DNA from 2 places in the Pseudomonas sp. 3-2 genome. Region 1 is predicted to be linked to the other one. Evidence: riboswitches for the same ligand, from Rfam matches in the RefSeq annotation. Region 1 holds a riboswitch; the other holds the start of a gene.
The links. A riboswitch is a leader RNA that binds a small molecule or an ion and turns the genes downstream of it on or off. The one in region 1 is predicted to bind cobalamin.
Positions count from the first base shown of each region.

Region 1 (14,740 bases):
CAGTGCAGAGCGGCGCTCGTCGATATCGAGCCTGCAATGAGTTGGGGTTGAGCCTGCGTACAGTCCAGCGCTGGCGATATGCTGACTGTGATGGGCGACTGCTGGCTAAACGGGCAGCTCCGGCTAACAAGCTCAGTGAGTCGGAATGCCAAGCGGTACTTGATGCTGCCAATCAGGCTGGCTACGCCAGCCTTACTCCGCACCAGATCGTCCCCAAACTGGCCGATGAAGGCATCTATCTGGCTTCGGAATCGACGTTTTACCGAGTGTTAAAAGCGGCTCATCAAAACGTGCGTCGCGGCCGAACCAAAGCCCCGAAACGTAGGGTGCTGACGACGCATTGTGCCGATGGCCCCAACCAGGTGTGGTGCTGGGATATCACTTGGTTGCCAAGCACCGTCAGAGGTCGATTTTTCTACTGGTACATGGTCAAGGATGTCTACAGCCGCAAACTGGTCGCCAATGAAGTGCACGAAGTGGAATGCGCCGAACACGCATGCGAGCTGCTTAGAAAGGGATGCTTACGTGAACATACAGCGGGTCGCCCGCTGGTGCTGCACTCGGATAACGGACACGTGATGAGAGGTTCTTTGCTGCGTGAAAGCATGGTTGCACTTGGCGTCGAGCCTTCTTTTAGCCGGCCAAGGGTAAGTAACGATAACGCATATGCAGAGGCACTTTTCCGCACTGCAAAGTACTGCCCGCTCTGGCCGGATCAACCATTTGATACGGTCATTGATGCGAGGCTTTGGGTGCAGAAATTCATCGAGTGGTACAACGAAGATCATCGCCATAGCGCTTTGAAATACGTGACGCCAAACGAGAGGCACGAAGGCAAAGCGACGATGCTATTACAAGCAAGAGCAGCGCTTTATGAGGATGCCAGGAAAGCTAATCCGAGCCGTTGGAGCACTCGGACACGCAACTGGAAACTAGCTGATGCGGTGTATTTAAACCCAGAGCGCCCTGACTTTAAGGGCTCAACTGGCTAACAACGATTGGAACAAGGCGACAGGTGCCTTGACACGCACCGCGTTTGCCAAAAGTGACCCGCCGTAAGGGCGGAACCCTAAGCAGCCATAACCGCAGCAACGGATCTGCCCCCAATCCCAATCCCAATCCCAATCCCGATCCCGATCCCGATCCCAATTGACTCAAATCCCCCGCCCATGCTCTCCTACACAACTTGTTACGGGTGCCCCTCACAGGGTGAAACGGGAAACCGGTGAATCATGTGCTTTACTCTAAAGCCATGTCAGTCCGGTGCTGCCCCCGCAACGGTAAGCGAGCGAAGCGTCAGATCCACTGTGCCCACAGGCATGGGAAGGTGACGCTTGCAGGTCGGCAGACAGCCACCCCTCGCGAGCCCGGAGACCGGCCCGCAACACACAGTGCGCATCCTTGCGCCACTGAACCTGACAAACCCGCGGTGGGCGGGCGCTGTTCGAACCTCTGCGTGCGCGGCCGCAGGGGTTTTCATGCGCTCTATTCACCCGCTGACATTCCAGAGGGAAGCGCCATGTCGATCATCAGCAGCACCGGCAGCAATTCGGACAAGATCTCCAGCACCACCACCCTGAGCCAACGCCTGACCGCCGCCGTCTGCGCGTCGATCCTCGGTGCGTGCCTGGTGTATTTCGCCGGTTTCTCGCACATCGAAGCGGTGCACAATGCTGCTCACGATACCCGCCACAGCGCTGCGTTTCCGTGCCACTGAGACCTGACGACATGATCAAGCGTATTGCGCAGACCGCGGGTTTCACCGGCCTTCTGGCTGCCCTGCTCCTGACCTTGCTGCAAAGCTTCTGGGTATCACCGCTGATTCTGCAGGCCGAAACCTTCGAGAAAGCCGAACCGGTTGCCGAAGTTCACGAACACGCTGCCGGCACTGCCGCCCACACCCACGATGCCGAAGCCTGGGAGCCGGAAGACGGCTGGCAGCGCGTGGTGTCCACCACCGGCGGCAATCTGGTGGTTGCCGTGGGTTTTGCCCTGATGCTCGCGGGCCTGTATACCCTGCGTGCGCCGACCAAAACCTCGCAAGGCCTGCTCTGGGGCCTGGCCGGTTATGCGACTTTCGTGCTTGCACCGACCCTGGGCCTGCCACCTGAGCTGCCGGGCACCGCCGCCGCGGATCTGGCCTCGCGTCAGATGTGGTGGATCGGCACCGCCGCTTCCACCGCTGTCGGTCTGGCCCTGATTGCGTTCAGCCGTCACTGGCTGATGAAGATCCTCGGCGTGGCGATCCTTGCCGTGCCGCACGTGATCGGCGCGCCGCAACCGGAAGTGCACTCGATGCTCGCCCCGGAAGCCCTCGAAGCTCAGTTCAAAATCGCTTCGCAGTTGACCAACGTCGCGTTCTGGTTGGCCCTGGGCCTGATCAGCGCGTGGTTGTTCCGCCGCAAAAGCGAAGGTCAGTACCAGGCATGACCGATGACAGCGCAGCGCCGACCTTCGTGGTCGGCCTGGGCTGCCAGCGCGGCTGCCCGGCCAGCACGCTGCGCGCCTTGCTTGATCAGGCATTACAGGCACATCGAATTGATCTGGAGAAGGTCAAGGCGCTGGCCAGCATCGACCTCAAGCGCGACGAACCTGGCCTGCAGGAACTCGCCGCCCAACTGGCGCTGCCGTTGCTGTATTTCAGCAGCGAAGAACTGGCCAGTTATCAGCAACGACTGAGCCATCATTCACAGATTGCCTTCGAACGCACCGGTTGCTACGGCGTAGCGGAAAGTGCCGCGCTGGCGCTCGCCGAACAGTTGATCAGCGGCCCGGCAAAACTGCTGATACCCCGGCAAAAATACGCCCAGGCAACTCTGGCATTGGCCGGCGCAGCGTAAAATCCCGATAATTCGCGCTTTCGATCATGAGCATTCTTCATCTGAAGGGCTTGTGACGCACCGCCCTGCCCCTTCTCTACAGGATCCAACGATGACCGTTTACTTCATCGGCGCCGGCCCCGGCGACCCGGAATTGATCACTGTCAAAGGCCAGCGGCTTATCCGCAGTTGCCCGGTGATCATCTACGCAGGTTCGCTGGTGCCGACGGCGGTGCTGGAAGGTCATTGCGCGGAAACCGTGGTCAACAGCGCCGAACTGCACCTGGAACAGATCATCGACCTGATCAAGACCGCCCATGCCAAGGGCCAGGACGTGGCGCGGGTGCATTCGGGCGATCCGAGCCTGTATGGCGCGATTGGCGAGCAGATTCGTTATTTGCGCGAGCTGGATATTCCGTTCCAGATCATTCCCGGTGTGACCGCTACCGCCGCGTGCGCCGCGCTGTTGGGCGCTGAACTGACCCTGCCGGACATCTCGCAAAGCGTGATTTTGACCCGATATGCGGACAAGACCGCAATGCCGGTTGGCGAAGAGCTCGGCAGTCTGGCGCAGCACGGAGCGACCATGGCGATTCATCTGGGGGTCAATCATCTGGAGAAAATCCTGGCTGAGCTGCTGCCGCATTACGGCGCGGATTGCCCGATTGCGGTGATTCACCGGGCGACGTGGCCGGATCAGGACTGGGCGGTCGGGACGCTGGAGGATATTGCCGCGAAGGTTGCCGCCAAGGGGTTTCGGCGTACGGCGTTGATTCTGGTTGGGCGGGTGTTGGGTAGCGATCACTTTAGCGAGTCGTCGCTGTATCGCGCGGGGCATGCACATCTTTACCGCCCATGACGGCCCTTTCGCGAGCAAGCCCGCTCCCACATTCGATCGCATTCCAAATGTGGGAGCGGGCTTGCTCGCGAAGGCTTCATTGAATCTCACGCATAAAAAAACGGCGCTCACGGGGCGCCGTTTTTTCATGCCGCAGCGAACACCTTAGTAGTAGGCGTTTTCTTTCTGCGTGTGGTCGGTCACGTCGCGAACGCCCTTGAGCTCCGGAATGCGCTCGAGCAAGGTGCGCTCGATGCCTTCCTTCAGGGTCACGTCCGCCTGGCCGCAGCCCTGGCAACCGCCGCCGAACTGCAACACGGCTATGCCGTCTTCAACCACATCGATCAGGCTGACCTGACCGCCGTGGCTGGCCAGCCCCGGGTTGATTTCGGTTTGCAGGTAATAGTTGATGCGCTCGTTGATCGGGCTGTCGGCGTTGACCATCGGGACTTTGGCGTTTGGCGCCTTGATGGTCAGCTGGCCGCCCATGCGGTCGGTGGCGTAGTCGACGACGGCATCATCGAGGAACGCTTCGCTGAACGAGTCGATGTAAGCGGTGAAGCTTTTCAGCCCAAGCGCCGTATCTTCAGGTTTCTCTTCGCCCGGCTTGCAGTAGGCAATGCAGGTTTCGGCGTACTGGGTGCCAGGCTGGGTGATGAAAACGCGGATGCCGATGCCCGGGGTGTTCTGCTTGGAGAGCAGATCGGCCAGGTAATCATGGGCGGCGTCGGTAATGGTAATAGCGGTCATGGAAACTCCTCGCAGGCTTGGGGCGGAGTTTACGCCAATCGGCGCGCGGCACAAAGTCCTAGTATTTACGTAGGAATAGTTCGCAAATCGGCTAAGCGCCCGATTCGCCGTCAATCCTTGCTTTAAGCCACTGATAACTGCGCTTTTCCACCCATTCGTAGCTCAGCCAGGAACCGATACCGATGGCCAGCGCACAGACAACAAACATCAAATACGGGTTGATCCCATAGCGTCGGGCCAGATAACCGCCAGCCGACAGCACCAGCACGTGCATCAGATACACCGAGTACGAACAGTCGCCCAGCAGCTTGAGCAGCCTGTTGCGCTCGACATGGCGCTCCAGCGCCAGGCTGGCCATGACCAGCACCGCACTGGGCACGCCCCAATTCAGCAACCGGGGATCGGGCGGCAAGTAATAGATCGCCAGCAACGCCGCCCCGATCCCCAGCAACGGCAGCCAGAGCGCCGGTCCGATCCAGCCGCGGCGATAGAACATGCCGATACTGATCCCGAGCAGGAACTCATAAACGATGTCCGAGCGATAAAACTCGCTGACCCAGCCAAATCCGGTCCAGGCCTGGCACACCGCGAACAGCAGCGCCGCGACCACCAGCAAGCGCACCTGCAACCGAAACAACAGCGCCCAGGCGAACAACACGTAAAACAGCATCTCGTAATTCAGTGTCCAGCCGACATTCAGGGTCGGGTAGATCCCGTAGCCGCCGGGGTTTTCGGTCGGGATAAACAGCAACGACAGCAGCAAATGACTCCAGTCCACCGTCTGATCCGGCAGCAACGGCCGGGCGAATACCACCAACAAAGCCATCAGCACGGTGTAGAGCCAATACGCCGGGACAATCCGGAAAAGTCGATACAGCAGAAACCGCGCGGGCGGCAGCGCCTTGCCTTCGGTGGACAGGAAAATCACCAGCCCGCTGATCACGAAAAAGATATCGACGCCCACGGCGCCCTTGTCGATGAACAGCTGACCTATCGGCCCCCGCGCCTCGAAGTCGAAGAAAATCTGCATGAAGTGATGGCAGACCACCGCCCACGCGGCGAGCGCTCGCAGGGCCTGCACTGAAATCAACATCGATGGCGCTCCCGATCCCGTACTTCACAGGATTGGGACAACCGCCATCGCTCAAACGATCAAAGATTCTCGTACCGGTTCATATCCAGCACGCCCTCTTCCACCGGATCGGTTTCGTGGATGTACTGGCTCAAATCATGGAAATAGAACCAGAACTGCGGATGACTGCGGCGGATGCCCCAGCGCTCGACGATTTTCTCGAACTGCGCCGCGTCCCTTGCACCTTCCATGGCATCGACAAACGCCGGCACCTGATCTGCCGGGACGTTGAACATGAAATTCGGGTAGCTGCTGAGCACGCCCGGGTAGATCGTCAGCGTGTCCAGCCCCGGTTGATAGCGCAGCGATTCGCCGAGCAGGAACGCCACGTTGCTGTGCGCGCGGTTGCGCAGCAGGCTGTAGACCTCGCGTTTGCCGCTGCGGGTTTCAACCCGGAGCATGGTGGCTTCCGGCAATTGATCGATCACTTTCAGGCCCGCCGCCGGGCGCGAAGCCAGGCGACTCAGCGCCTGTTCGGCGTTTTGCAGCGCCGGGTCGATGTTCGGGCGCGAGCAGTAGGCGTCTTCGCAACGGTTGATCGGATCCGGACGCGCGTTGAGATCGCCGTAGCGCGCCAGCAATTGCATGGCGAAATCGCGTTTCGGGTCTTTCTCGTCGAGTTTCAGCGCGGTCGGCTTGTCATCGTCTATGGCTTCGTAATCGAGCCACATCTTGAACTGGCCGCTGCTCTGGTACCAATCGTCGAGGTAGCCCTCGCGGGAATCGGCGGGCATCAGGCGCAGGAAGTTCTGTTCGGCGCCGTTGCGGATCAGGTCGAAATACAAGCGCGTTTGCGCCTGATGGGAGACGTTGCCGAACACATCGAAATTCACTGCCAACTGGTAATAGGTGCGTTCCAGCAGCGGATAGTCGAACAGCCACAGGGTCTGCGGTACTTCGCCGATCAGGCCCTTGGTCACCGAAGCGCTGTCGAAGTGGCGGAAGATGCTGAGCAAGGCGTTGTCGTTGCCGGCCCACAGGGTCGACCAGCTCGGCGCCGGCAGATCCGCATAGCTGTCACGGCGCAGGGCTTCGTATTGGTTTCGCTTGTTGCGGTAGTTGTGCCACAGGCTCAGGACACTGCCGACATCGTCGTTCTGCCCCGGCATGGCCAGCAACGGCGTGGTCTGGCCGCGATAGTTCGGGTCGGTGATGTACAGATCGTGTTCGGGTGCCTGGAACAACGCCCAGAAGTTGTCGCGGATCACGTCAGTCGCGATCTGCCCACGGCACACCGGGCCGCGAATGAAGGTGCGCACGAAGTATTCGGCGTTATCGAGCATGAACTGATAGCGCGCCTGCGCCGGAATCGCCTCAAAGGTCGCGAACGGGTTGGCCCGGCTCTGCGGCCCGTAGCCCGGCAAGGCATTGACCTGCCAGTTACCGTTGTAGAACAGGCTTTTGACCCGCGCCATCTTCGCCGCGCTCAGCGGATAAGTGATGTGGGTCTTGTGCACGATCACACCCTGCACCGGCCACAGGCGGTAATACACCTGAGTACCCGGATCGTCGTTCGGGCGACGGGTGGCGATCAGATCGATTGGTTGCCCGGTCGGCGTGCGCGAGCGCACCCACTGGAAGTAATGCCCCGGCTCGCCGTCCTTGAAATAGAGGTGCGCCAGGAACCAGTGCTCGAACAGCCAGCGCCCGACCAGACTTTCCCGCGCCCCAGGCTGGTTGAGCAGATTTTCCCACTGGACGATCTGCATCGCCTCCTTGGCGCTTGGCGCCAGGCCTTGCTCATCGATCGGTGCGCCGGAAGCGAGCCAGCGTTGCAGTGTCTGATATTGCTGATCGGTCAGCCCGGTCACCGCCAGCGGCATGCCCTCTTTCGGATGGGCGCCGGCATAGCCTTCGAACTCGGCGGGCATCGCGCACAGGTTTTCGCGGTTGAGCCCCAGCACAATGTCTTGCGGCAGTTTGGCGTTGGGGGTCAGCGGCGTTTTGTGTCCCAGCTCCAACATGCGCGCCATCAGTGCGGCCTGGCTGCCCTGGGCGTCGAGCACCGAGTAGAAGTCTTTCTGCTGCCAGGCCCGTTTGCCGAAGGCGTCATAGAACAGCCGCGTGGTCGGCGCCGCCTGGGTGCGTTCGCCATCGTAGACCGGCATCTTGCTCGCGCCCCGCGCGGCGCCTTCACCGCTGCCCAGATTCAGCTGACAGGCAGAGTCGTAGCACGCATGGCAGGCCACGCACTTTTCGGTGAAGATCGGCTGGATGTCTCGGGTATAGGAAATAGAAGAAGAAATAGCGGGACTTTGCGCCGCCGCGCCAAAGCTAAAAAACAGCAATGCAATGCTGATGACGCGGTACGACATGTCCCTGACCCTGATCCTGAAGAAAAACGCCGCGATTCTACCGTTATGACGCTCGTACCAACATGAGCGATATTCATGCAAAAGCGTCACATGCTCTAAAACCGCACAGGTTTGTTATGATCCCGGCCCTTCGTCATGGTCTTTTTCGAGTAGCCCCAATGTCCGATCGCAGCGTCCGCCTTCAAGCTCTCAAGCAAGCTCTCAAAGAGCGCATCCTGATTCTCGACGGCGGCATGGGCACGATGATCCAGAGCTACAAGCTCGAAGAGCAGGATTATCGCGGCAAACGCTTCGCCGACTGGCCGAGCGACGTCAAGGGCAACAACGATCTGTTGGTGCTGACCCGCCCGGACGTGATCGGCGGCATCGAGAAAGCCTACCTGGACGCCGGCGCCGACATCCTCGAGACCAACACCTTCAACGCCACGCAGATTTCCATGGCCGACTACGGCATGGAAGAACTGGTCTACGAACTCAACGTAGAAGGCGCCCGCCTGGCGCGCAAGGTTGCCGACGCGAAAACCCTCGAGACCCCGGACAAGCCGCGTTTCGTCGCTGGCGTGCTCGGCCCGACCAGCCGCACCTGCTCGCTGTCGCCGGACGTCAACAACCCGGGCTATCGCAACGTTACCTTCGATGAACTGGTGGAAAACTACACCGAGGCCACCAAAGGCCTGATCGAAGGCGGCGCCGACCTGATCCTGATCGAAACCATCTTCGACACTCTCAACGCCAAAGCCGCGATCTTTGCCGTGCAAGGCGTGTTCGAAGAACTGGGCTTCGAGTTGCCGATCATGATTTCCGGCACCATCACCGACGCCTCCGGCCGCACCCTGTCGGGCCAGACCACCGAAGCGTTCTGGAACTCCGTGGCCCACGCCAAACCGATTTCGGTCGGTCTGAACTGCGCCCTCGGTGCCCGCGAATTGCGTCCGTACCTGGAAGAGCTGTCGGACAAGGCCAGCACCCACGTTTCGGCGCACCCGAACGCCGGCCTGCCGAACGAGTTCGGCGAGTACGACGAACTGCCGGTGGACACCGCCAAAGTCATCGAAGAATTCGCCCAGAGCGGTTTCCTCAACATCGTCGGCGGTTGCTGCGGCACCACCCCGGGCCACATCGAAGCCATCGCCAAAGCCGTTGCCGGCTACGCGCCGCGGCAGATTCCGGACATTCCCAAGGCTTGCCGCCTCTCAGGCCTGGAGCCGTTCACCATCGATCGCAGCTCGTTGTTCGTCAACGTCGGCGAGCGGACCAATATCACCGGCTCCGCGAAGTTCGCCCGCCTGATCCGTGAAGACAACTACACCGAAGCCCTGGAAGTCGCCCTGCAGCAGGTCGAGGCCGGCGCCCAGGTGATCGACATCAACATGGATGAAGGGATGCTCGATTCGAAGAAGGCCATGGTGACCTTCCTCAATCTGATTGCCGGCGAGCCGGACATCTCCCGCGTGCCGATCATGATCGACTCCTCGAAATGGGACGTGATCGAAGCCGGCCTCAAATGCATCCAGGGCAAGGGCATCGTCAACTCGATCAGCATGAAAGAAGGCGTCGAGCAGTTCATCCATCACGCCAAACTGTGCAAGCGCTACGGCGCCGCCGTGGTGGTGATGGCGTTCGACGAAGCCGGCCAGGCCGACACCGAAGCGCGCAAGAAAGAGATCTGCAAACGCTCCTACGACATTCTGGTCAACGAAGTCGGCTTCCCGCCGGAAGACATCATCTTCGACCCGAACATCTTCGCCGTGGCCACCGGCATCGAAGAACACAACAACTACGCTGTGGACTTCATCAACGCCTGTGCCTACATCCGTGACGAGTTGCCGTATGCCCTGAGTTCCGGCGGCGTGTCCAACGTGTCGTTCTCGTTCCGCGGCAACAACCCGGTGCGCGAGGCGATCCACTCGGTGTTCCTGCTGTACGCCATCCGCGCCGGCCTGACCATGGGCATCGTCAACGCCGGTCAGCTGGAGATCTACGACCAGATCCCGCAGGAGCTGCGCGACGCCGTTGAAGACGTGATCCTCAACCGCACCCCGGAAGGCACCGACGCCCTCCTCGCCATCGCCGACAAGTACAAGGGCGACGGCAGCGTCAAGGAAGCCGAGACCGAAGAGTGGCGCAGCTGGGACGTCAACAAGCGTCTTGAGCATGCGCTGGTCAAGGGCATCACCACCCACATCGTCGAAGACACCGAAGAGTCCCGTCAGTCCTTCGCCCGCCCGATCGAAGTGATCGAAGGCCCGTTGATGTCCGGCATGAACATCGTCGGCGACCTGTTCGGCGCCGGCAAAATGTTCCTGCCCCAGGTGGTGAAATCCGCTCGAGTGATGAAACAGGCTGTGGCGCACCTGATTCCGTTCATCGAACTGGAAAAGGGCGACAAGCCGGAAGCCAAGGGCAAGATCCTGATGGCCACGGTCAAAGGCGACGTGCACGACATCGGCAAGAACATCGTCGGCGTGGTACTCGGTTGCAACGGCTATGACATCGTCGACCTCGGCGTGATGGTGCCAGCCGAGAAGATCCTGCAGGTGGCCAAGGAGCAGAAGTGCGACATCATCGGCCTGTCCGGCCTGATCACCCCGTCGCTGGATGAAATGGTCCACGTGGCCCGCGAGATGCAGCGCCAGGACTTCCACCTGCCGCTGATGATCGGCGGCGCGACCACCTCCAAGGCGCACACGGCGGTGAAGATCGAGCCCAAGTACAGCAACGACGCGGTGGTCTACGTGACCGACGCCTCCCGCGCCGTGGGCGTGGCGACGCAGTTGCTGTCCAAGGAACTGAAGGCCGGCTTCGTCCAGAAGACCCGCGAAGAGTACATCGACGTCCGCGAGCGCACCGCCAACCGCAGCGCCCGTACCGAGCGTCTGAGCTACGCCGCCGCGATCGCCAAGAAACCGCAGTTCGACTGGGCCACCTACACGCCGGTCAAACCGACCTTCACCGGCACCCGCGTGCTGGACAATATCGACCTCAACGTCCTGGCCGAGTACATCGACTGGACACCGTTCTTCATCTCCTGGGACCTGGCCGGCAAGTTCCCGCGCATCCTCGAAGACGAAGTGGTCGGTGAAGCGGCGACCTCGCTGTACAAGGACGCCCGCGAGATGCTGACCAAGCTGATCGACGAGAAACTGATCAGCGCCCGTGCGGTGTTCGGCTTCTGGCCGGCCAATCAGGTGCACGACGACGATATCGAGCTGTACGGCGATGACGGCAAGCCAATGGCCCGCCTGCATCACCTGCGTCAGCAGATCATCAAGACCGACGGCAAGCCGAACTTCTCCCTGGCCGACTTCGTCGCGCCGAAGGACAGCGAAGTGACCGACTATGTCGGTGGTTTCATCACCACCGCCGGCATCGGTGCCGAAGAAGTGGCCAAGGCTTATCAGGACGCTGGCGACGATTACAACTCGATCATGGTCAAGGCCCTGGCCGACCGTCTGGCCGAGGCCTGCGCCGAGTGGCTGCACCAGCAGGTGCGTAAGGAGCACTGGGGTTACGCCAAGGATGAAGCTCTCGACAACGAGGCGCTGATCAAAGAGCAGTACTCCGGCATCCGCCCTGCTCCCGGCTACCCCGCGTGCCCGGATCACACCGAGAAGGCCACGCTGTTCGCCCTGCTCGACCCTGAGGCCCAGGAAATGCGCGCCGGTCGCAGCGGCGTGTTCCTCACCGAGCACTACGCGATGTTCCCGGCGGCAGCGGTCAGCGGCTGGTACTTCGCCCATCCGCAGGCGCAGTACTTCGCCGTGGGCAAGGTCGACAAGGATCAGGTGCAGAGCTACACCTCGCGCAAAGGCCAGGAACTGAGCCTGACCGAACGCTGGCTGGCGCCGAATCTGGGTTACGACAACTGATCCCGCTTCACGCGACGACACCCTGTGGGAGCCTGTTGGCTCCCACAGTTATTTCTGCGGCCTGAAAACGGTTGGCTATGCTTGTCTGACACACACGGCAGACGGGGGATTTATGGACGATCCAGTCGACAACAAGCCACCGACGTTCTGGCAGATGCTGCATAGCGTCATGGCGGCGGCGTTCGGGGTGCAGAGCGGCAAGAACCGGGCGAGGGACTTCACCCACGGCAAGCCCAGCCATTTCATCTTCTTGGGTATCGCGTTCACGGCGGTATTCGCCCTGACGCTGTTTGGCATTGTGCAACTGGTGGTGCATCTGGCGGGCGTCTGACGGCCCTAGTGCATCAGGGTCTGCAGATTGAACGGGTAGCGATACGAAACCGGGCGCCCTTTCGCCGAGAGCTTGCGAAACTGCACGCCGTAGTCCGGTGAGGCACCCATTGCAAGGATTCGGCGGGCATGATCCCTGTCGATCAGTTGCAGCAACGGAATCTGCCGATCCCGGCCGCCATACTGATTCAGATCGACGCCTTGCGCGTGATCATGCAGCTCGACCAGTGCCCAGCCACCCAGGGTGAAATGCCCGCCGAGCAACGCGCTCAGGCGTCCGTCGACCACCGCCTGCAAAGCTTCGGGCGAGGTATTGACCGCGCTGAACAGCACGTCCTTGCCCGGCACCTTGCCGACCTCGGACGCAGCACGCATCGCGCCGAAGGCCATTTCATCATTAGCTGCCCATACCAATGAAACGTTGGGATAGCGGACCAGCAACTGCTTCGCCTGCTCGTAAGCCCGTTGCTGGGTCCAGCCGCCATAGACCAATTGCCGCAAACGTACCTGCGGATTCTCCGCCAGGGCCCGCTGCATGCCCTTTTCGCGCAATTGCGCCGATGGCGTGATCTTGAGGCCGGAAAACGCCAGCAGATCGATGCTTTCACCGGGCGCCACAGGCGGATGCAGGCGAATCAGTTCCTTCATCATCAGGTAGCCGCCCTCCTCGTCGTTGGGCACCAGGCTACCAATGCGATCCGCGCCCTCTGTCACCAGTGCCTGCTGGTTGGGCGTCAGTGCCGAATTGACGATAAAGAGCTTCACGCCGCTGCCATTGGCCAAGCGCAGAATCTGCGGTGCCACGTACTGTTCGTTGACGAACACCAGATAATCCGGGCGCTCAGGCCCCTGCAGGGCCAGTCGCGCTTGCGCCAGGGTCAGTTCCGGCTGGCGCTGGGCGTAGAGGATGCGCAGATCGATGCCCAGATCCCGGGCGGCAGCCTGCATGAATTGCGAGTAGCTGACCCAGAATGCTTCCTGCGTCGAGCCCGGATTCAGGAACAGCACCGACTCCGCACGCGCGCAGGTACCGAAAACCGCGCCGAACAGCAGCAGGCTGAGGTGAAGAAGCTTGAACATGAATCATCCGGGCCCAAGGAAAAATGGCCGCGCATTATAGCCATTGATCACCTGGCCTTTGGCGCTTGATCCCGCCTTTTGTCCGACAATCGTCGCAAGCGGGGCCCGGACGAGTCGTTTTACTGATGGCTGACCCAGAATACCGCCGTTCCAACGACCAGAATGATCAGGAACAGAATCGCCCAGGCATCGACGCTGCTATCGCTTTTCCTTGCTTTGGTTGGGTTGCTCATTGCATCGCCTCTTGTCGGTTTTATCGGTGATTGCAGAAAGACTCGACCACAGTTAAGACGATGATTGTCCGCACGACAAATGTGGTTTAGTTGACAGTGATTCTTGTTAGGCGATTTGGTTCTTTACATATACTCAAACATCACTTTTGCGCATAACTGCAAACGGGTATATTGCCCCGGCTCCGTCAGGGAGTGCGCGGCCGTGCGCGCAGAATTGCAGAGGAACCATCGGACTCCAGCAAGCGAAAACGCAGCGTTTTCCGAGTGGCCAAAGCCTGAGAACAGGACTTATATGTACGTATACGACGAGTACGATCAGCGGATCATCGAGGACCGCGTCAAGCAGTTCCGTGATCAGACCCGACGCTATCTGGCAGGTGAGCTGAGCGAAGAAGAATTCCGCCCCCTGCGCCTGCAGAATGGCCTGTACATCCAGCGTTTCGCGCCGATGTTGCGAGTGGCGGTGCCTTACGGCCAACTGACCTCGCGTCAGGTGCGCATGATGGCCAAGATCGCCCGCGACTATGACAAGGGTTACGCCCACATCAGTACGCGGCAGAACGTGCAGTTCAACTGGCCGGCGGTCGAAGACATCCCGGACATCCTCGCCGAACTGGCCACTGTGCAGATGCACGCCATCCAGACCAGCGGCAACTGCCTGCGCAACGTCACTACCGACCAGTTCGCCGGTGTTGCAGCCGACGAGTTGATCGACCCGCGTCCGTGGTGCGAAATCGTTCGTCAGTGGACCACGTTCCACCCGGAATTCGCTTACCTGCCACGCAAGTTCAAGATCGCCGTCAACGGTTCGACCTCCGACCGTGCGGCCATCGAAGTCCACGACATCGGCCTTGAGCCGGTACACAACGCTGCCGGTGAACTCGGTTTCCGTGTGCTGGTCGGCGGTGGTCTGGGTCGTACCCCGGTGGTCGGTGCGTTCATCAACGAGTTCCTGCCATGGCAGGACCTGTTGAGCTACCTCGACGCGATCCTGCGGGTGTACAACCGCTACGGCCGTCGTGACAACAAATACAAGGCGCGGATCAAGATCCTCGTCAAGGCGCTGACGCCGGAAGTCTTCGCTCAGAAAGTCGATGCCGAAATGGAACACCTGCGCGGCGGCCAGACCACACTGACCGAAGCCGAAGTGCATCGTGTGGCCAAACACTTCGTCGACCCGGACTACAAGGCGCTGGAAAACCAGACCGCCGAACTGGCCGCCCTCGACAAAGAGCATCCGGGCTTCGCCCGCTGGCGCACCCGCAATACCCTGGCACACAAGAAGCCGGGCTATGTGGCCGTGACCCTGTCCCTGAAGCCGACCGGCGTTGCACCGGGTGACATCACCGACAAGCAGCTCGACGCCGTCGCCGA
Region 1 is NZ_CP081200.1:3,616,759-3,631,498, forward strand. Features, by position in the region: one part of gene K3819_RS16245 (IS3 family transposase) at 1-992, shown strand, start outside; cobalamin riboswitch at 1,177-1,398, shown strand; gene K3819_RS16250 (CbtB domain-containing protein) at 1,520-1,717, shown strand; gene K3819_RS16255 (CbtA family protein) at 1,729-2,430, shown strand; gene K3819_RS16260 (cobalamin biosynthesis protein) at 2,427-2,840, shown strand; gene cobM (precorrin-4 C(11)-methyltransferase) at 2,932-3,678, shown strand; gene nfuA (Fe-S biogenesis protein NfuA) at 3,823-4,407, opposite strand; gene K3819_RS16275 (acyltransferase) at 4,499-5,500, opposite strand; gene K3819_RS16280 (fatty acid cis/trans isomerase) at 5,560-7,854, opposite strand; gene metH (methionine synthase) at 8,013-11,723, shown strand; gene K3819_RS16290 (DUF2970 domain-containing protein) at 11,836-12,054, shown strand; gene K3819_RS16295 (ABC transporter substrate-binding protein) at 12,060-13,133, opposite strand; gene K3819_RS16300 (nitrite/sulfite reductase) at 13,659-14,740, shown strand, end outside.

Region 2 (15,055 bases), 1.7 Mb from region 1:
CCTTCTGCGGTTCGGTCATGGTGAACGTCACGCCGTAGTTGGCGTAGCAGACCTTGGCGGTCTCGGCGCTGTCCTTGGACTCCTGCTTGAAGTCATTGGAAGGTACGCCGAGCATTTCCAGGCCCTGGGCCTTGTAGCGCTGATTCAGCGCTTCCAGCCCCTCGAACTGCGGCGCAAAACCACAGAAGCTGGCCGTGTTGATCACTACCAGCGGTTTGTCGGCGTAGCGCTGACACAGGTCGATGGATTCCTTGGCCCGCAACTTGGGCAACGAGCCTTGCAACAGATCCGGACAGTCCGCGGCCTGGGCCAGTCCGGTCAACGCCATCAGCAACGCGGGAACAGCACACCAGCGCTTGAGCATGTCGGGCATCCTTGAGCAATCGTCAGACCTCGACGTTACTCGCCCTCCCGCCGGTCTAGCAAGCACCCATGCCCAACTGCATCAGCGCCAAACCGCCCTGATGCCAGCCCCACCACACCAGCGCCAGCAACGCGGCGCCGAGTGCGGTGACGACGATCTGCGGCCAGAAACGGTTCATGCAGCGCTCGCACGCGGTTGCAGGCGCTCGACCGGGCGCTCGCGCACCGGCCAGTTCAGCGCCGCCGCCAGCAGGCTCAGGAGAATCGCCACTTGCCAGATCAAGTCATAACTCCCGGTTCGGTCATACACCACCCCGCCCAGCCAGCCGCCGAGGAACGAACCCAACTGATGGAACAGAAACACGATGCCGCCGAGCATGGACAGGTTTCGCACGCCAAACAAGGTTGCCACCGTACCGTTGGTCAACGGCACCGTCGACAGCCACAGGAACCCCATGGCCATGCCGAACAGATAGGCCGAGGTCGTCGTCACCGGCAGCCACAGAAACAGCACGATCACCACCGCGCGCAGCAGATAGAGCCCGGTCAGCAGACGCGGTTTGGACATCCGCCCACCGAGCCAACCGGCGGTGTAGGTACCGAAGATGTTGAACAGGCCGATCAACGCCAGCACGGTGGTGCCGACGGTGGCCGGCAGATGCTGATCAACCAGATACGCCGGCAAGTGCACGCCGATGAACACCACCTGAAATCCGCAGACGAAAAAACCGAATGCCAGCAACCAGAAACCGGAGTGCGAGCAGGCTTCGCGCAGGGCTTCGGACAGGGTTTGTTCATGGCCGAGCACCGGCAGCGGCTTGTCCTTGAGCATGCTCACCAGCGGCACGATCAGCGCCACCAGCAAGCCCAGCACGAGCAATGCCGCCGACCAGCCGAGCCAGCCGATCAACCCGAGGGTGCCCGGCAGCATGGCGAACTGGCCGAAAGAACCGGCAGCACTGGCAATGCCCATGCCCATGCTGCGTTTCTCCGGCGGCACGGCGCGGCCGACGACACCGAGAATCACCGAGAACGAGGTCCCGGACAGTCCGATACCGATCAACAGACCGGCGCTCAGGGACAAGCCCAAAGCGGTTTCCGACAGGCCCATGAACACCAGGCCCAAGGCGTAGAGCACCCCGCCGATCAGTACCACTTTCGCCGCGCCGAAGCGGTCGGCCAGCGCGCCAGTGAACGGTTGCGCCAGCCCCCAGATCAGGTTCTGCAAGGCGATGGCGAAGGCGAACACCTCGCGACCCCAGCCGAACTGGGCGCTCATCGGCGACAGAAACAAGCCGAAGCCGTGCCGCACGCCCAATGACAACGCCAGAATCAGCGCACTCCCCAGCAACACCCAACCGCACGTACGCCACATCGAACTCATTATTATTCTCCAGTCGCGGGTATATACCCGCTTAGATTCGGAAAAACCGGCCCTCAGGCCAGTTCATCCAATAGCCGCAGCAAGGTTTCACGCTTCTCGGCACCCAGTCGGTCGATCAACCGCTGTTGCGCCGCTTCCCAGGCCGGCAAGGCTGCTGCCAGGCGTTGCGCACCGGTTTCAGTGAGCCGGACGATGCGGTTGCGCATGTCTTCGCCCTCGGCCAGCGCCACCAGGCCCTCGCCTTCCAGCACCCGCAGATTGCGCCCGAGGGTGCTGCGATCCAGGCCCATGGCCTCGGCCAGTTCGGAAATGCTCGGCTGATCCAGGCGCTGCAGATTGCACAGCAGAGAATACTGGGCAACGTTGATCCCGAAGCCGTCGAGAGCGCCGTCGTAATGCCTGCTGACGCCACGCGCGGCGCGACGCAGGTTGGTGCACAAACACTGAGATGGAAGCATGATGCGTGTATATACCCGCGACTGTGTTAAATCAAGTTACAGATCAAAGTTATTTATCAAAACAAGGCCAGCCCGACCAGCACTGACATCTCCAATAGTTCCAGCAACGCTCCCGCCGTATCACCAGTGGTTCCACCCAGTCGTCGCACCATCAAATGCCGCAGCCAGATGAACACGACAACCGCCAGCAGCAACGCCACGACAGCGTCGAACCCGGCGATCGCCACACACGCCGCCGCACTCCCTGCCAGCACCTGCCAACCCGCCTTGCGCGGCAGATGATCGGCCAGCGCCTGCCCCAACCCGCCGGCCCGCACATAAGTCGTGGTGAGAAACAGCCCGAGCAACGCCGCTCGGCCGATCAGCGGCACCATGATCAATGCCGTGCCCTGCTGTTGTTCGATCAACGCCAGCAACGCGGCAAACTTGAGCAGCAACACCAGCACCAGCGTCACCACCGCGATCGGCCCGCTGCGCGGATCCTTCATGATCGTCAGCGTACGCTCGCGATCACCGAAGCCGCCGAGCCACGCATCGGCGCTGTCCGCCAGCCCATCAAGGTGCAACGCGCCGCTGAGCAGCACCCACACCGCCAGCAACAGCGCCGCATGCAACAGCAACGGCGTGCCGACCAAGGCAATGTTCAGCGCCCAGAGAATGACACCGAACAACAGTCCCACCAGCGGATAAAACAGTAGCGACCGGCCAAGCTGTTCGGGCGTCGGCATCCCCGGCAGACGAATCGGCAGGCTGCTGAGAAATTGCAGGGCGATCCACAGAGGCAGCATGTCAGAACACTTCCCTGAGCGAACCGTCGGCCTCGACGATCAGCGAAAACAGCGCGCCGTGGCCGACTTCGACATTCAGCAGTTGTTCACGGGGCAAGCCACGGGCCTGCGCCAGCAACAGACGCATGACGCCGCCATGACTGACCAGCAACACCCGCTCACCCGCGTGCGCCGCGTGCAGTCGCATCACCGCCGCCAGCACCCGCGCCGAAAAATCGCTGACCGGCTCACCCTGCGGCGGAGTAAACCCATACGGATTGGCCCAGAACAGCCCCAGCGCTTCAGCATCAGTCTCCATCAACGCCGCCGCGCTCCGCCCTTCCCAGGCACCAAAATGCAGTTCTTGCAGATTATTCTCCAGAGATACCGGCAGATCCCGCTGCGCGCTCAACTCTTCAGCAAACCGCGCGCAACGCTGCAACGGCGAGCTGATCAGCCGATTCCACGGCCCCTGCCCGCTCACCGCCTCGCGCATCTGCGCCCAGCCTTTTTCGGTCAACGCATCGTCGAGGCTGCCGCGCAGACCGCCGCCGAGTTCGGTTTCACCGTGGCGCAGCAGATCCAGGCGCAAGGTCATGCCGGGCGGTCCGCCACCGCGGCTTCAGCGAAGGTTGCCATCTGGCCGTGCAGGTCGCAGGCCAGACGCAACAACGGCACCGCCAGCGCCGCGCCACTGCCCTCGCCCAGACGCAGGCCCAGTTCCAGCAAAGGCTCAGCGCCAAGGGTTTCCAGCACATGACGATGGCCCGGCTCGGCACCGCGATGACCGAACAGCAGCCACTCACGGCAGGCCGGATTCAGGCGCACCGCTACCAGCGCGGCGACCGTACAGATGAACCCATCCACCAGCACCGCCACACCCTCGTGTGCGCAGGCCAGATACGCGCCGACCAATGCCGCAATCTCGAAGCCGCCGAGATTGAACAGCGTCTGCAACGCATCGCCACGTTGCGCCGCATGCAGTGCCAGCGCCCGCTCGATCACCTGCGCCTTGTGGCTGACGCCTTCGGCATTCAGCCCGGTGCCGGGGCCGGTCAGGTGTGCCACCGGGCAATCGAGCAAAGCACAGGCCAGCGCACTGGCGGCCGTGGTGTTGCCGATGCCCATTTCACCGCCGATGAACAATTGCGCACCAGCAGCCTTCGCGCGCAGCACACTGTCGCGGCCGCCCTGCAAGGCAAGTTCACCCTGAGCCTGAGTCATCGCCGCGCCCTTGGCGAAATTCGCCGTGCCCGGGCCGATGTTCAAATGGCGCACACCCGGCAGGTCCAGCGACGGAGTCACGGTGCCCAGATCCACCACTTCCAGCTGCGCGCCAAGTTGCCGCGCCAGCACGCTGATCGCCGCGCCGCCGCTGACGAAGTTCAGCAGCATCTGCCCGGTGACCTCCTGCGGGAACGCGGAAACCCCTTCGGCGACAACGCCGTGGTCGCCGGCAAAAATCGCGATCCAGACTTGATCCAGCGTCGGCTTGATCCGGCCCTGCAGTCCGGCCAGCTGCACCGCCACCGATTCAAGCTGACCGAGGGAGCCGGCGGGTTTGGTCAATTGCTGCTGACGCGCCGCCGCGTTTTCAACGGCGTGCGTATCCACCGGTTTGCACGGGTTCAGCCACCAGGCTTGGGTCATAACGCAGGTCCTTTCAGAGTCAGGGGCAGGCCGGCGACCGTCAGGACGACTCGTTGACAACGCTCGGCCAGAGCTTGATGCAGCCAACCGGCTTCATCGACGTAGCGGCGAGTCAATTCGCCCAGCGGCACGACACCCATTCCGGTCTCGTTGCTGACAAAAATGATTTCACCCGGCAGCGACGCCAGGCATTCGAGCAAGGCTTCGCGCTCGGCGGCGAGGCGTTCAGCGTCTTCGAGCATCAGCAGATTGGTCAGCCACAGCGTCAGGCAATCCACCAGCAGGCAACGCTCGGGGCCAGCGTTTTCGCGCAACACCCGAGCCAGTTCCAGCGGCTCTTCGATCAACGCCCATTCAGCAGGACGACGGGCGCGATGATGGGCGACGCGTTCATTCATCTCGCCATCCTGTGGCTGGCTGGTGGCGATGTAAGTGACGGCCAGCGCGCTGTCAGTAGCGAGTTTTTCGGCCAGGCGACTTTTGCCGGAGCGGGCGCCGCCGAGGATCAACTGGAGCATGGAGGCATCCTGAAAAAAATTCGTTGAGACAACTGACCTCTTCGCGGGCAAGCCCGCTCCCACAATGGATTTAGGCCAAACATGGCACTTGAGTACACCTCAACACCCTGTGGGAGCGGGCTTGCCCGCGAAGAGGCCATCACATCCGGCCTGGATACCACAGAGTTCACACAACAGATCGGTATCCAGATGCTTCTCCACCAGATCCGCCAGCCGCTCGATATCGCGTTCGCGCAAGCCGTGGTAATCCACCTCCTGCACATCGTTCAGGCCGGCCCAGCGCAACAGCGCGGCACTGGCCGCCGGCGACTCGAACAGCCCATGCAGGTAGGTGCCGAAAATCTGCCCGTCGAGACTTTGCGCGCCGTCGCAGCGGCCGTCGTCCAGATGCACGGCAGCATTTTCCAGCGCCGCTCCCGTGGTCACGCCGGCATGAATTTCATAACCGCTGACCTCGGCATCTTCCAGCGCCAGACGCCCGTGCACATTGCGCAGCTGCTTCTCGGCTTCGAGCTGCGTTTCGAACGCCAGCAACCCCAGACCAGCGCTGGAACCCGGCGCACCTTCAAGGCCCAGCGGATCGTGCACCTGCTCGCCGAGCATTTGCAGACCGCCGCAGATCCCGAGCAATTTCCCGCCGTAACGCAGGTGACGGCGGATGGCCGATTCCCAACCATTGGCGCGCAGATACGCCAAGTCACTGCGCACGCTTTTCGAGCCCGGAAGAACGATCAGGTCGGCCGGCGGTATCGCTTGCCCCGGGCCGATGAATTGCAGATCAACCTGCGGATGCAGACGCAGCGGATCGAAATCGGTGTGGTTGCTGATGCGCGGCAGCACCGGCACCACCACTTTCAGGACTTGCTCCGCCTTGTCGGTCTGACGCTGGTCGATGCCGTCCTCGGCTTCCAGATGCAGATCCATCACGTATGGCAGCACGCCCACCACCGGTTTGCCGGTGCGCTGTTCCAGCCAGTCGAGGCCCGGTTGCAGCAAGGCGATATCGCCGCGAAAACGGTTGATGATGAAACCTTTGACCCGTGCCTGTTCGCTCGGCGACAGCAGTTCCAACGTGCCCACCAGATGGGCGAAGACGCCGCCACGATTGATGTCGGCGATCAGCAACACCGGGCAATCCACCGCTTCGGCGAAGCCCATGTTGGCGATGTCACCGGCGCGCAGATTGATCTCGGCCGGCGAGCCCGCGCCTTCGACCATCACCAGCGGATAGGCGGCACTCAAACGTTCGTGGGAAGCAAGCACGGCCTGCATGGCGATGGCTTTGTAGTCGTGATAGGCGACGGCGTTCATGCTGGTGACCGCACGACCGTGGATGATGACCTGGGCGCCGGTGTCGCTGTTGGGCTTGAGCAGCACCGGGTTCATGTCGGTGTGCGGCTCGAGAAACGCCGCCTGGGCCTGCACCGCTTGCGCGCGGCCGATCTCGCCGCCGTCGGCAGTCACCGCGCTGTTGAGCGCCATGTTCTGCGGCTTGAACGGCACCACGGCAACGCCCTGACGGGTGGCCCAGCGGCAGAGCGCCGTCACCAGCGTGCTTTTGCCGGCGTCGGAGGTGGTGCCCTGCACCATTAAAGTGGTCATGCTGGTTTGTTTTCCATAGAGCGTTGCAGGGCGAATGCTTGCAGGGCTTGCTCAAGACGCGCCTCGTCGGCGGCATCGGCGGGCAGCCCGAAACGCAGGCTGCTGTTGTGCGCGAAGAGTCGCAGGAGAATGCCGCGTCGGGCCATGAATTCGTGCAACGCGGAGGCCTGTTCGGTGATCAGCCACTGAAACAGTGCGCAGCCGCCCTGCGGTTTGAAACCGGAACGTTCGAGCAGCGCAGCCAATCGTTCGCTGGCCTCGTCGCTGCGGATGCGCTGACGCGTGTGGCCTTCGGTGTCGCGCAGACAGGCCTGGCCGAGCACGCGGGTCGGCCCGCTGACCGCCCACGGCCCGACCTGTTCGGCCAGCAACCGGAGCAACTTGCGCTCGGCCAGCACGAACCCCAGCCGCACACCGGCCAGACCGAAAAACTTGCCGAACGAGCGCAACACGATCAACCCCACTTGATGCGCATGCGGGGCGAGACTCAGCTGCGGCGTGTTGTCCATGAACGCTTCGTCGACCACCAGCCAGCCGCCGCGCTGGGCCAGCCGTGCGTGCCAGTCGAGTAGGCGCGCCGGGGTCAGGTTCAGGCCCGTTGGGTTGTTCGGATTGACTACCACCAGCACGTCGAGGCTGTCGAGAAAGAAATCGACTTCCTGCTCCAGCACCTCACGCACGATATAGCCGCTGCGCCGCCAGGCTTCAGCATGCTCGGCATAACACGGCGACAGCACGCCGACCTTGCCGGCCCGACGCAATCGCGGCAACAACTGAATGGCCATCTGCGAACCGGCCACCGGCAGCACCTGGCTGGTACCGTAGTAATCGCAGGCGGCCTGCTCCAGACCGTCATCGTTTTCCGGCAAGCGTGCCCAGGCCCGCAGCGGAATATCCGGGACCGGAAACGGCCACGGCGCAAGCCCCGTGGACAGGTCGAGCCAGTCTTCTTCCGCGATGCCGTATCCGAGCGCCGCCCTGCGCAACCGGCCACCGTGCTCAAGCATAGAATTCAGCCCCCACGCAGAGAATCAGCAGCCATAACCATACCCCGCGCTGGACCAATTGCCAGCCGCGATCAATGGAATCGGCATCCGCCGGCACGCCCTCGCCCAGTTGCGGACGCTCGTGCAGCTCGCCGTGGTAAATCGCCGGACCACCCAGTTCGACGCCCAAGGCACCCGCGCCGGCGGCCATCACCGGGCCGGCGTTCGGGCTGTCCCATTTCGGCGCCTGGGTGCGCCAGCATTTCAGCGCCAGTCGGGTTTTGCCGAGCAGCGCGTAGGTCAACGCCACCAGCCGCGCAGGAATGTAGTTGAGGACGTCGTCGATTTTTGCCGCCGCCCAGCCGAACCGCTCGAAACGTTCGTTGCGATAGCCCCACATCGCGTCGAGCGTATTGCTCAAACGGTAGAGCACCACGCCCGGCGCACCGGCCACGGCAAACCAGAACAGCGCCGCGAACACCGCATCGCTACCGTTCTCCAGCACCGATTCAGTAGCAGCGCGGGCGACAGCGGTGCTGTCCAGCTCATCGGTCTGGCGGCTGACCAGATACCCCACACGCTTGCGCGCCTCTTCCAGATCATCGGCACGCAAGGCCTTGGCCACCGGCTCGACGTGCTCACCCAGGCTGCGCATGCCGAGGGCGCAATACAGCGCAAGAATCTCGACGATCCAGCCCACGTAAGGCGCCCAGGAAAACGCCGTGGCCAGCAGGGTCAGCGGCAACACCGCGATCACCCACGCGGTGACGCCATGGCTGCGCCAACCGCGACCGCCGCTGTTGAAACGTTGCTCGATGCGCCCGGCGAAATTGCCGAACGCCACCAGCGGATGCCAGCGTTTCGGTTCACCCAGCAGCGCATCCAGCGCAACCGCGGCGACACTCAACAACGCCACACTCATTGACTCACTCCCCAGAAATTTTCATACAGCAGCTCATTGAGCGGACGCGCCTGCGCCCACCCTTCGAGTACCAGCATCGGCGCCGGATAAAATTCCTTGACCGGCCCCAGGCAAAGCACCGCCAGCGGCTTGGCCCCGGCCGGCAGTTTCAGCAAGTCGGCCAGCGCCTGCGGTTCGAACAGCGACACCCAGCCCATGCCCAGGCCTTCGGCACGCGCGGCGAGCCACAGGTTCTGGATCGCGCAGGACAATGAGGCCATGTCCATTTCCGGCATTGTGCGACGACCAAAGATGTGTTTTTCGCGATCGTCCATCAACGCGGCGACCAGCACTTCGGCGCAATCCTTGATGCCTTCGACCTTGAGCTTCATGAACTCGTCACTGCGTTCGCCGAGGGCTTCGGCGGTGCGTACGCGTTCTTCTTCAACAAGGTTCTGGATCTGGCCACGTAGCGCGCGGTCGCTGATACGGATGAAGCGCCACGGCTGCATCAGGCCGACGCTCGGTGCCTGGTGCGCGGCTTCAAGCAATCGTCGCAACACGTCAGGCTCGACCATACCGCCGCTGAAGTGGCGCATGTCGCGGCGTTCAGCGATGGCGCGGTAGACCGCTTCGCGCTCGGCGTCAGTGAAGGCGTTGTCGCTCATGGCACCAACAGCGCGGCAATCGCCGACGGATTTGACGGGAAATAGAAGTGAACGTACGAGGCGGTCATCCGCCCTTGCCGGTATACCGCTTCCGCGCCGCGCCCGCCGTTGGGGCTGTGGCCACGGGCGATTGGCGTCAGTTCGGTGGTGGTCAGGGAATGGTGATAGGTGTGGCCGCGCAACAGGCCTTCCGGCAGGTCGACCTCTTGCAAGGCCAGCGCAGCGAGGCGCTTTTGCATCACGGCGTCGCCACTCAGCAGGCCGACCAAATCAGCACGGGTGCCTTCGACATCGGTCAGGGAGTCGAGCAGATAAAGCATGCCGCCACACTCGGCGAGCAGCGGTTTGCCGGCGGCGTGGTGAGCGCGGATCGCTTTGAGCATGTCAGTGTTCTGCGACAAGGCAACGTGGTGCAATTCCGGATAACCGCCGGGCAGGTACAAACTGTCGGCTTCAGGCAATTGCGCATCGCGGATCGGCGAGAAGAAACTCAGCTCCGCCCCCATCGCCCGCAACAGATCGAGACTGGCGCCGTAGGTGAAGGCAAAGGCTTCGTCGCGAGCGACGGCAATTCGCACGCCTTCGAGCAGCTTTTCGGTCTCAACGATTGCTGGCGCGGCGAATTCCACGGCCGGTGGCAGCGCTACCTCGCAAGTGCCAGCCAGCGCTTGGGCGGCGGCGTCGAGGCGCACGTCGAGGTCATTCAGTTCGCTGGCCTGCACCAGGCCGAGATGGCGGCTCGGCAGTTCGATCCCGGTTTCCCGGGACAACGCGCCGTACCAGCGCAGACCTTCGGTGAGGCTACCTTCAAGCAACTGCGCATGGCGCACGGTGCCGACGCGGTTGGCCAGCACGCCGGCGAACGGCAAATCCGGCTGATAGCGCGCCAGGCCCAGGGCCAGTGCACCGAAGGTCTGAGCCATGGCCGTGCCATCGATCACGCCGAGCACCGGTACGCCGAAATGCCGCGCCAGATCGGCGCTCGACGGCGTGCCATCGAACAGGCCCATCACGCCTTCGATCAGGATCAGATCGGCTTCGGCGGCGGCTTCCCACAACAGACGTCGACTTTCCTGCTCGCCGACCATCCACATGTCCAGTTGATAGACCGGCGCACCGCTGGCGCGCTCGAGGATCATCGGGTCGAGAAAGTCCGGGCCGCACTTGAATACGCGGACCTTGCGCCCCTGATTGCGATGCAGACGGGCCAGCGCGGCGGTGACGGTGGTCTTGCCCTGACCGGAGGCCGGCGCGGCGATCAGTACCGCCGGGCAGTGACGTGGTTGATTCAAAGTTCGACGCCTTTCTGCGCTTTGATGCCGGCCTGAAAGGCGTGCTTGATCATGCCCATTTCGGTGACGGTGTCGCCCATCTCGATCATTTCCGGCTTGGCGGCGCGGCCAGTGACGATCACGTGTTGCATCGGCGGACGGGCCTGCAGATCGCTGAGCACCTGATCCAGATCGAGGTAACCGTGCTTGAGGGCAATGTTCAGTTCATCGAGCACCACCAGACCGATCGACGGATCGCGCAGCAGCTCGCGGGAGACTTCCCAGGCCGCTTCGGCGGCGGCGATGTCGCGCTGACGGTCCTGGGTTTCCCAGGTGAAGCCCTCGCCCATCACATGAAAGCGCACCTGCTCGGGGAAGCGACGGAAGAACAGTTCTTCGCCAGTGCTGTTGCGGCCCTTGATGAACTGCACCACGCCGCACTGCATGCCGTGGCCCATGGCGCGGGCGAGCATGCCGAATGCCGAGCTGCTTTTGCCTTTGCCGTTGCCGGTCAGCACCAGCACCAGGCCGCATTCGTCTGGCGAATTGGCGATGCGTTCGTCGATCACGGCTTTTTTGCGCTGCATGCGCGCCAGGTGGCGCTCGTCGCGCTCGGGGGAATCAGTCATGGGGGAGCTCTCCGTTGAGGCTGGATAACGGCGGGCAGGCACAAGAATAGACGGCAACAAGCCTGGCATCGCCCACCGTGATGCCGCTGGATGGATCAGGCCGGTCTCCGGGCTCATGAGCGGCTGGTGCCTGGCTGCGCGCCTTCCCGCTTTTACGCAGTGGCATCAGACGCAGCTTTTACTCATTTACCGTTGCGGGGGCAGCGCCGGGATCGTGAGGGTTCATCGCTTGAAGACCCGCCTCACCGGCTTCCCTGTTTCACTCTGTCGACATGCGCCACAGAGCACCTGAAACAAGCCGCGAAGGTTAGAGGGTTGGGGGTGGAGCGTCAATTGAAGAGGGGCTTGTGCGGCGAATAACTGCCATCGATCAATTAACTGACGCCAATCTTGTGCCACACTGGCATGAGTGATATCAAAGAGCCATGCTCTTTGACTGCAGAGAGCCCATCACAATAACAAGGGAGAACCCCATGCAAGGCATGATCATCAGCAATCCGCGGCTGGAATTCCTGCGCCCGGTGCTGGAACGCTGGTTTGACTGTATCGACCGCTACAACGCCGTGCGCGGCGACAATGACACGCCCTACTGGCACGACGAAAAAGCCAACCTCGGTCTGCTGTCGGCCGCCGCGTGGATGGCTGAACTGGTCACCCTGCGCGACACTGCCACCCGCAAACAGAACGAAGAAGGCGAGCGCAACGCCCGCGCCGATTTGTTTATTGCTGGCGCCGAGGATCGCGCCTTCATTCAGGCGACCCAACGCTGGCCGCGCGTCACCAGCCTGAATCTGACCCAGGCCCTGGCGGATATCACCAGCGACGCCAAGCGCATCAGCTACGCCAGCGACCTGAAACTCGGCTGCCTGTTCGTCGCCCCGCAAAAAGCCCAACACAGCGCCAGCCCGGAAGAATTGCAGGACATGGTCGACGACCTGCAAAAGGAACACACCTGCGCCGTCGCCTGGTATTTCCCCTACGCCTACCGCAAATTGCGCAGCGAAGCCGGCAACTATCACCCCGGCATTGCCGTGCTGTTCAAGGAGGCCCGCGGCTGAGGGTTGAACCATCGGGCTTGTGCGCTTCTCTATGTTTAGGAATGCATTCATAGGGAAGATCAGCAATGCGCAAGCCCCAGCTCGTTTTCGTCATCATGATCGCCGGAGGGCTCGCCGCCTGTGGTGAATCCTCCAGCCTGCAAGTTACCGACGGCACCGGTCCGTCACCGAAACTGCCCGAACCGAACAAGACCCTGATCCCGACGGTGAACATCGCCCCGGCCATCGGCTGGCCGGCCGGCGCCAAACCGATGGCAGCGACAGGTACGCAGGTGGCGGCGTTTGCCGAAAATCTCGATCACCCACGCTGGCTCTACGTGCTGCCCAATGGCGATGTGCTGGTGGCGGAAACCAACGCCCCACCCAAACCCGACGACGGCAAGGGCATTCGCGGCTGGGTGATGAAGAAAGTCATGGGCCGTGCCGGCGCCGGCGTGCCCAGTCCGAACCGCATCACACTGTTGCGCGATGCCGATCATGATGGCGTGGCCGAAACCCGCACGGTGTTCCTGCAAAACCTCAATTCGCCGTTCGGCATGACCCTGGTCGGCAACGATCTTTACGTCGCCGATACCGATCGCCTGCTGCGCTTTAACTACGAGCCCGGCGCGACCGAAATCAAGAGCCAGCCGATCAAGGTCGTGGATTTGCCGGGCGGCACGCTCAACCATCACTGGACCAAGAACGTCATCGCCAGCAAGGACGGCAGCAAGCTGTACGTCACCGTCGGTTCGAACAGCAACGTCGGCGAAAACGGCCTCGATCAGGAAGAAGGCCGCGCGGCGATCTGGGAAGTGGATCGCGCCACCGGCAACCACCGGATCTTCGCCTCGGGCATCCGCAACCCCAACGGCCTGGCATGGGAACCGCAAAGCGGTGCGCTGTGGACCGCCGTCAACGAACGCGATGAGATTGGCAGCGATCTGGTGCCGGACTACATCACCTCGGTCAAAGACGGTGGTTTCTATGGCTGGCCGTTCAGCTACTACGGCCAGCACGTTGATGTGCGCGTGGAACCCCAGCGGCCGGACATGGTGGCCAAGGCCATCGCTCCGGACTACGCCGTCGGCCCGCACACCGCATCACTGGGGCTGACCTTCGCCGAGGGCAATCGCCTGCCGGCACAGTTCAAGGAAGGCGCATTCATCGGCCAGCACGGCTCGTGGAACCGCAAGCCGCACAGTGGTTACAAAGTGATCTTCGTACCGTTTGCCGCTGGCAAGCCGAGCGGCACACCGGTTGACGTGCTGACTGGATTTCTCGACAAGGACGAAAACGCGCTGGGTCGTCCGGTCGGCGTGGTGATCGACCAGCAAGGTGGATTGCTGGTAGCCGATGACGTGGGGAACAAGGTGTGGCGGGTATCTGCGGCCCGCTAATGTATTGCAGGCATTAAAAAACCCGTGGGAGCCATTCAGCTCCCACGGGTTTTTAAGTATCTGGATTACGGGTTGTGCGCCAGATGCTCCGGCTGCAGAACGCGCTTGGCGCTCAGATAGGCTTTCTGCCAATAGGCTTTCGACAGGCTGTCCAGCTTCACCGTGCCGCCGGTGGCGGGCGCATGAACGAAGCGCCCTTCCCCGACGTAAATTCCCGCATGGCTGACCTGAGAGCCGCCATTGGTGGCGAAGAAGATCAGGTCGCCGGTTTGCAGCCCTTCTTTGCCGACATTCGGCGCCTGCATCACGATCATTTCGCGGGTGGAACGCGGCAGGCTGATGCCGGCGGCATCGCGGTAGACAAAACCAATCAGACCACTGCAATCGAAGCCCGAATCCGGCGTATTGCCGCCCCAGCGATAAGGCGTGCCGACCAGCCCTAGCGCGCGGAACAGCACGTCTTCGGCAGCAGGCGAAAAGGTCTGGGAGGATCCGAACACGATCGGAGCGCGAACCACCGGCGCAGGGGGTGGAGTGCGGCTGGCGCAGGCGCTGAGCAGCGCGGCGAAGAACATCAAGGCAAAGCGGGCCGACATCGTCATATGCAGAACATCCTGATCTGGCTGCGGCTTTGACTGCCGATTCGATGAAAACAAAACCGCCTGCGTTGGGACGCAGGCGGTTTGCCATCAATATAGATCAGGATTCTAGCGGCTACGCGGCAAACTTCAAGTAAGACTTTAACTTCACCTTGTAAAGTTTAGGTCTATTGCCTCTGAAGGGCCGCTTTGTCGCCACGAGCGTGGCGACAAATGCGTGATTACTTGCGAGCGGTAACCACGGTTGGAGCGTTCGCCAAAGCGCGTTTGGCTTCGATAAAGGTCTTGCTCCAGTAGCTGTCGCCCAGGCTGTCGATGCGAACACCGCCGCTGCGACGAGAGCTGGAATGGATGAACTGGTTGTCGCCCAGGTAGATCCCGGCGTGACTGACACGACCGCGACGACCATTGGTGGCGAAGAACAGCAGGTCGCCCGGCTCGAGGTTGCTGCGCGAAACCAGCGGCGCATCAACGTTGATCATTTCGCGGGTGGAGCGTGGCAGGTTCATGCCGGCCTCTTCACGGAACAGATAGCCGATGAAACCGCTGCAATCGAAACCGGCTTCAGAGGTACCACCGAAACGGTAACGGGTACCGATCAGGGACATGCCGCGTTCGAGGATGCTGTCGGCCAGAACCGGAAGCTGGTAAGGCTTCTTGCCGTTGAAGTCGGCGAGTTCTTTTTCGGTGTCCAGCTCTTCCTGGTAAATAACGGAGGACTGGGCGGTGGCAGAATTTTTAACCTGTTGTTGCTGCTCTTGATTAACAGGTGAATGAGCAGCGCAACCGAACAACAGGGTGACGAGTGCGAGAGGCACGAGG
Region 2 is NZ_CP081200.1:1,896,547-1,911,601, reverse strand. Features, by position in the region: gene K3819_RS08795 (glutathione peroxidase) at 1-364, opposite strand, end outside; gene K3819_RS29385 (hypothetical protein) at 420-542, opposite strand; gene K3819_RS08790 (MFS transporter) at 539-1,747, opposite strand; gene K3819_RS08785 (MarR family winged helix-turn-helix transcriptional regulator) at 1,801-2,205, opposite strand; gene K3819_RS08780 (adenosylcobinamide-GDP ribazoletransferase) at 2,262-2,993, opposite strand; gene cobC (alpha-ribazole phosphatase family protein) at 2,995-3,570, opposite strand; gene cobT (nicotinate-nucleotide--dimethylbenzimidazole phosphoribosyltransferase) at 3,567-4,622, opposite strand; gene cobU (bifunctional adenosylcobinamide kinase/adenosylcobinamide-phosphate guanylyltransferase) at 4,619-5,140, opposite strand; gene K3819_RS08760 (cobyric acid synthase) at 5,240-6,742, opposite strand; gene cobD (threonine-phosphate decarboxylase CobD) at 6,739-7,749, opposite strand; gene cbiB (adenosylcobinamide-phosphate synthase CbiB) at 7,742-8,650, opposite strand; gene bluB (5,6-dimethylbenzimidazole synthase) at 8,647-9,297, opposite strand; gene K3819_RS08740 (cobyrinate a,c-diamide synthase) at 9,294-10,589, opposite strand; gene cobO (cob(I)yrinic acid a,c-diamide adenosyltransferase) at 10,586-11,197, opposite strand; cobalamin riboswitch at 11,278-11,504, opposite strand; gene K3819_RS08730 (hypothetical protein) at 11,671-12,255, shown strand; gene K3819_RS08725 (sorbosone dehydrogenase family protein) at 12,321-13,634, shown strand; gene K3819_RS08720 (C40 family peptidase) at 13,700-14,236, opposite strand; gene K3819_RS08715 (C40 family peptidase) at 14,455-15,055, opposite strand, start outside.
Region 2: linked by a shared signal. The riboswitch ahead of cobO (cob(I)yrinic acid a,c-diamide adenosyltransferase) and the one ahead of K3819_RS16250 (CbtB domain-containing protein) in region 1 are both predicted to bind cobalamin.